DNA from 2 places in the Luteibacter rhizovicinus DSM 16549 genome. Region 1 is predicted to be linked to the other one. Evidence: predicted binding sites of a transcription regulator. Region 1 holds the regulator's gene; the other holds the start of a gene.
What was found. The regulator FliA, encoded in region 1, starts transcription of late flagellar genes. The targets are predictions, from matches to a motif close to TAAAGTTTNNCNNNCNNNGGCCGATAA.

Region 1 (3,314 bases):
TTCAGCAGCTCGGCGTCCCCCGGCGAGGCTTCGAGATCCACGAGCTGTTCGCCCAGGCTCTCGAGCAGTTCGCGTGCTTCGATCAGGAAGACATTGAGCAGCTCGTTGTCCAGCTCCACGCTCATACGGCGCTCAGAACCCGAATTCGCTGAGCAGTCGATCCACTTCGTCCTGGCTGACCTTGTCCGGGGCCGGTGCGTGTGCGCCACCGGCCAGCGAACCAGTGAGACGCACCAGTTCGACCAGCGACGACTCCACCTTGGCCATGAACGATTCGACCTGCGCGACGCGCTGGCCGGACAGATCCTGCCAGGACTGGGCCTCGACCATCTCGCCCAGGCCGATGTCGCAGCTCTGCGCGAAATCGCCGACGCGCACGGCCAGGGCCGTCGCATTCGGTGCGAAGGCCGGATCGGCGTGATCGAGCACCAGCACTTCGTCGGCCTGCTTGGCCAGCGCCTGCGCCTGAGGACGCAGCCTGTCGCTGAAATCGAGGGTGCGGTGAGCCGCCTGTGAGCTCATCTCGAGCACGTCGCGCAGGTGTTTGCGCGCATCGCTCATGTTGCCCGGCACGCCATCGCTGGAGATATCGGAGGCCAGACGGCGGACCGACTCGTGCAGATCGCGCGCAAGATGGCCCAGGGCCAGGAACAGGTGCTGTTCACGGCTGCGCAGGAGGCGATCGAGCGCCTGTTCGAAGGCGACGCTGTCATCGGCGTCGAGCAACTCGCGCAGCTCGGGAACGACCTCGTGGCCGGGGTTAAGCATGGTATTCATCGTCATTCCCTTAGCCCGCAGCCGCGGCGAGTCGTTCGAAGATCTTGTCGAGCTTTTCCTTCAGCGTGACCGCCGTGAACGGCTTGACCACGTAGCCGTTCACGCCGCTCTGCGCGGCGGCGATGATCTGGTCGCGATTGTTCTCGGCCGTGACCATCAGCACCGGCATCGACTTCAGCGCGGCGTCCGCGCGGATCGCGCGAAGCAGGTCGATGCCCGTCATGTTGGGCATGTTCCAGTCGGTCACCACCAGGTCGAAAGGCTGGGCACGCAACATCGTGAGCGCCGCGTTGCCGTCTTCAGCCTCCTGGATGAGGGTGTTCGTAAATCCCAGCTCGACCAGGAGATTCCTGACGATGCGTCGCATGGTGGAGAAATCGTCCACCACGAGGATTTTCATGTTCTTGTCCAAAACTCGTCTCCGCCTGACTGCGCGTTCTTACCGGCGACGGCACCGTAATGCCGTCAATGCTTGTCTTTCCAACCCGTCATGCGTGCGCGGAGGCGAATCAGGGCCTGGCCATGGATCTGGCACACCCGCGATTCACTCACACCCAGCACCGCACCGATTTCCTTCAGATTGAGCTCTTCATCGTAGTACAGCGACATCACCAGCTTCTCGCGTTCGGGCAGGCCGTCGATGGATTGGGCCAGCGCATCGCGCAAGCCGTCCTGTTCGAAGATCCCTTCCGGCCCCGCGGCATCCGGGTCCGCGACATCGATCGCCGCGCCTTCGTCGCCTTCGGGCGCCGTAAGACTGAGCAACCGCGCGCTCGCCGCGTCGGCCAGGATCTGGTTGTACTCCATGGCGTCGATGCCCAGCCGCTTCATCACCTCGGCGTCTTCGGCATCACCACCTGTCTCGTTCTCGATCTGCCTCGTTACTTCAGCCACCTCGCGCAACTTCCGGTGCACGGAGCGGGGGGTCCAGTCCGTCTTGCGCAGTTCGTCCAGCATCGCGCCCCGTATGCGGATACCCGCATAGGTCTCGAAACTGGCCGCGCGAGTCGGCGAGTAATTTCTTGCGGCCTCCAGCAGTCCGATCATCCCGGCCTGCATGAGGTCGTTTGCATCCACGCTTGGCGGCAGCCGGCCCATCAGGTGATAGGCGATCCGGCGCACCAGCGGCGCGTGGGTTCGTACCAATTGATCCGCCGGGATTCGCGTGACTTCAAGGTATTCCGTCGCAACGCTCACAGTGGCAACCCTCCTCCCAGGTGGGACCGCTCGGCGAAAAAGCCGATGCGACCCTGAGCACGGGGTTCGGGTTCACCCCATGTATCGACCGACCTGGCCAGATTCTTGAATCCAACTGCAGATCGGCTGCTCGGCCAGACATCGACCACCGCCGACTGGCGGCGAATCGCCTGGCGCAGGTACTCGTCGTGCGGGACCATCCCCATGAAATCCAAGGAAACATCCAGGAATCGGTTGGTCACCCGGGACAGTTTCTCGAACAGCTGGCGACCTTCCTGGGCATGGCGGACCATGTTGGCCACGATGCGGAAGCGGTTCACGCCGAACTCCCGGCTCATGACCTTGATCAGGGCGTAGGCATCGGTCAGCGAGGCCGGCTCGTCGCAGACCACCACCACGACTTCGTCGGAAGCCGCGGCGAACATGGAGACGCTGTCCGAAATGCCGGCGGCGGTGTCGACGATCAGGTATTCGGGGGCGATCGGGTATTCGTCGAACGCGCGGATGACGGCGGCATGCTCGATATTCGGCAACTGCGCCATGCGGCGCGCGCCGGAGGTGGCCGGAATCACCTTCAGGCCATGCGGCGCCTGGAGGATCAGATCCTCGATGCGGCACTCGCCCTCGAGCATGTGCCCGAGGTGACGGGTCGGCTGCAGCCCGAGCAGCACGTCGATATTGGCCATGGCCAGATCGGCATCGAGCAGGACGACGTCGCGTCCGCCCATGGCCAGGGCCATACCGAGGTTGACCGCCACGGTGGTCTTGCCGACGCCGCCCTTGCCGCCCGCGATCGCGATGCTGCGGGTAGGGCGACGGTCGTCAAGCCAGTTGAGGCCGGCGGCCTGGGTGCTATCGACGTGTGTGGTCATGAAGGAATTCACTGCCGTGAAAGAGTGTGCGGTGGCGGTAGTCACGTTATGCGGTTTCCCGATCAGGCGAGCGCGGGCGCCGCGGTGCCGAAACGATCGGCAAGTACGGCGTCGTCGGGCTCCTCGTTGCGCTGCTTGAGCAGTTGGGCTGCGAGGCAGACCAGCTTGCGCGCATCGGCGGAGGCGATGTCTTCGGGCACACGCTGCCCGTCGGTGGTGTAGTCCAGCGGCATGGCGTGGCGAATGAGTGCCGACAGGGCGCCGCCGATCAGCGGCGCCTCGTCGAGCTTGGTAAGGATGGCGGTCTGCGGTGACAGCGGCGCGTACGAGCGGATCGCGTTGTCGATCGCCTGGGCCTGCGCATTGGCGGCGAGCACCAGGCAGACGCGCAGGTTCGAGGTCGCGCGCAGCGTGTCGAACTGCTGCTGCAGCTTGGGATCGTTGCCGGCCATGCCGGCGGTGTCGACC
Region 2 (3,314 bases), 1.4 Mb from region 1:
GGAATGGAACATCGCGGGTCGTGCGCAGGGCCGTGCCGATAGCCCGCTCACGGCGGCCGGTATCGAGCAGGCACGCGCCCTCGGCCGTACGCTCGCCGCGCGCGGTGTCGAGCATGTGGTCTCGTCGACACTCGGCCGCGCGCTGCACACCGCCCAGGTCGTTGCAGAGATCATCGGCTGCGAGGTCAGCGTCGACGAGCGCTTCGTCGAGCGCGCCTTTGGTGAACTCGAAGGCCGTTCCGTCGCCGAGGCCCTCGTCGAGGATCCCCAATGGGCCGCGGTCGTTCGTGGTCACGATCCGCTCGCCGCAGCGGGTGGTAGCGAATCCTTGCACGAGGTCGCACAGCGGGCGCTTCCCGCGCTCGAGGCCGTTTGCGCGCTGCCGTACCGAAGCGTCGCTGTCATTACCCATGGCCATTGCCTCACGGCTCTGCTTGGCGCCCTGCGCGACGGCGGCGACTACGCCAGCTATCGCCACGGCAACTGCGCGTACACGCCGCTCATGGTGGCTGGTGGCGCCTATGTGGTCGACCGCTGGAACCTCGACAGCCAGGTGCTCGTCGAAGCCTGATCCTGCCGTCCCGGGATTGTCCTGTCTCGTGCATCGATTCATCCGCGTTCTGGCGGATAGTCTTGTCGCGCCTTCGCCCCTAGCTTTCCTCGTGAACCGCCGCGTTTCGTGGCGAACTCCATGAGGTAACGCATGAACTCCACCTGGTTTATCACTGGCACGTCCTCCGGCTTCGGCCGTCTCCTGACCGAGAAGCTGCTCGCTCGCGGTGACCGCGTCGCGGCCACGCTGCGCAAACCCGGCGCCCTCGACGATCTCAAGGCGACGCACGGCGATCGCCTGTGGATCACGACGATGGACCTGACCGATACGGCGTCCCTCCGGCGCAGCGTCGATGCCGCGTTCGCCGCCCTGGGGCGCATCGACGTCGTCGTCAACAACGCCGGCTACGGCCTGTTCGGTACGGCGGAAGAGGTCACCGACGAGCAGATCCGTGACGTGCTCGAGACCAACCTGATCGGTTCTATTCAGGTCATTCGCGCCGCCATCCCGAAGCTGCGCGACCAGGGTGGCGGTCGCATCGTGCAGGTATCCTCGGAAGGCGGCCAGATCGCCTATCCCAACTTCAGCCTCTATCACGCGTCGAAGTGGGGTATCGAGGGCTTCGTCGAATCCGTGCTGCAGGAGGTGAAGTCCTTCGGCATCGAGTTCCTCATCGTCGAGCCGGGCCCGTCGAAAACGGACTTCGGCAAAGGTCTCGTCCGCCCCGAACCCATGGCGATATACGACGACACGCCGGCGGGCGAACTGCGTCGCGGCATCGATTCCGGCGCGTTCACGCTGCGCGGCAATCCGGAAAAGATGGTCGACTCGATGATCGAAACGATCGACGCGACCGTCATGCCGCGTCGCCTGACTCTGGGCGGCGATGCTTACGCGCATGTCGACGCGGGTCTCAGCGCGCGACTGGATGAGCTCCGCGCACAACGCGACATCGCCTACGCCGCCGACGATGCCGCGTAACGTTCGGTGTAACAAAACAGAAATAACTGATTGCAAAAGGATTTTCTAAAGTATCGTTGCGTCCGGCCGTTACCTCTCGCAGTTCCCCGGCCCTCCGATGACGATGCCCATGAACACTCCTACCGGCGGTCGCGAACCGTCGTTGATCGAGCAGGCCCTGGCGGGAGATTCGCTGACGGCGGTCTTCCAGCCGGTGATTCGCGTGGATACCGGCGAAGTGGTTGCGCATGAGGGATTGATTCGTTCGTCCTTGCCGCACTTCAACCTGACGCCACCCGACCTCCTCGACCTCGCGCGGGCACGGGGACGCCTCGGCGAATTCGAACTCGCGGCGGCGCATTGCGTCGCCTCCCATTTCGCCGCGCGTGCGCTCACCGGCCGTCTGCTGGTGAACCTCAGTGCCCAGGCGATCATGCAGGACGGCGTACGCGCCGAGGACGTGCTCGAGGCCCTCTCCATTCCGGGTTTCGACCTCAGTCGGGTGACCATCGAAATCACCGAGCGCGACATTGTCGAGAATCCCGCGCGGCTGGCGCACTCGCTTGGCTTTCTTCGCGCGCGCGGCATCCGCGTGGCGCTGGACGACTTCGGCAACGGCCACTCGAACTTCGAGATGTGGAACGAAGTGCACCCGGAGATCGTCAAGATCGACCGTTACCTCATCAACGGCCTGGCGCGCAGCGCGGAGCGTCTGGCGATCGTGCGCGCGCTGATCTCGGTGGCGGAAACGCTGGGCGCCGAGCTCGTCGGCGAAGGCGTCGAGGAAGAGGCGGACCTGCTCATGCTGCGTGAGCTCGGCATTCCGTACGCGCAAGGCTTCCTGGTCGCGCGACCCTCCGCCGGCTCGACCATCGAGGCGCCCGCGAACGTCATCGCCGCGTTGTCCGTCACCCAGGTACCGGTCCCTCCGCGACCGCGCGGGCCAGTATCGGCGCGGCCGTTCACGGCCGGCCACATGCTCATCGACGCGCCTTGCGTGTCGCCGACGCAATCGAACGAAGACGTCGTGGACCTGTTCGCCGCCCAGCCGCGTCTGCATGCGATTGCGGTCGTCGAGCAGGGGTTGCCCATCGGCATCGTCAACCGACGCACCTTCACCGAGCGCATGGCGCAGCCCTTCGCGCGCGAGCTGTTCGGACGGAAGCCGTGCACCAGCTTCATGCATCCCGAACCGCTGCTCTGCGACGAGGAGATGTCGCTGCAAAGCATGGCCGATATCCTGCGCGGCGAAGATCAGCGTTATCTCAGTGACGGTTTCATCATCACCTCGCACGGTCGTTACCTCGGTCTCGGCACCGGTGAGGCGCTGGTGCGCCGGGTGACCGAGATTCGGGTAGAGGCGGCGCGCTACGCCAATCCGTTGACCTTCCTGCCCGGCAACCTGCCGGTGACCGAACACATCGTGCGCCTGTTACAGACAGGCCGTCCGTTCGCCGCGGCCTATTTCGACCTCGACAACTTCAAGCCCTTCAACGACCAGTACGGCTACTTCCGCGGTGACGAAATGATCCGCCTGCTCGCCAGCACGCTTACCGGCGACCTGCGCCAGGACGCCGATTTTGTCGGCCATATCGGCGGCGACGACTTCCTCGTTATCTTCCAGGGTGACGACTGGGCCGCACGCTGCGAAGGCATGCGCCTGCGTTTCAACGCGATGAGCGGGAACCTGTTCGACGAGATCGACCGTGCCCGCGGTGGCATCGACAGCGAGGATCGCCACGGGCACCAGCGCTTCTTCCCCATCACCACGGTGGCCGTCGGCGTGGCGTGCTTCGTCAAC

Region 2: the regulator FliA is predicted to act here: its motif matches at 1,581-1,607, upstream of BJI69_RS08120 (GGDEF domain-containing protein).

Annotation. Positions count from the first base shown of each region.
Region 1 covers NZ_CP017480.1:406,695-410,008, forward strand. The annotation lists gene BJI69_RS01900 (chemotaxis protein CheA) at 1-125, opposite strand, end outside; gene BJI69_RS01905 (protein phosphatase CheZ) at 133-777, opposite strand; gene cheY (chemotaxis response regulator CheY) at 788-1,189, opposite strand; gene BJI69_RS01915 (RNA polymerase sigma factor FliA) at 1,243-1,974, opposite strand; gene BJI69_RS01920 (MinD/ParA family protein) at 1,971-2,846, opposite strand; gene flhF (flagellar biosynthesis GTPase FlhF) at 2,909-3,314, opposite strand, start outside.
Region 2 covers NZ_CP017480.1:1,796,220-1,799,533, forward strand. The annotation lists gene BJI69_RS08110 (histidine phosphatase family protein) at 1-571, shown strand, start outside; gene BJI69_RS08115 (SDR family oxidoreductase) at 704-1,534, shown strand; gene BJI69_RS08120 (GGDEF domain-containing protein) at 1,644-3,314, shown strand, end outside.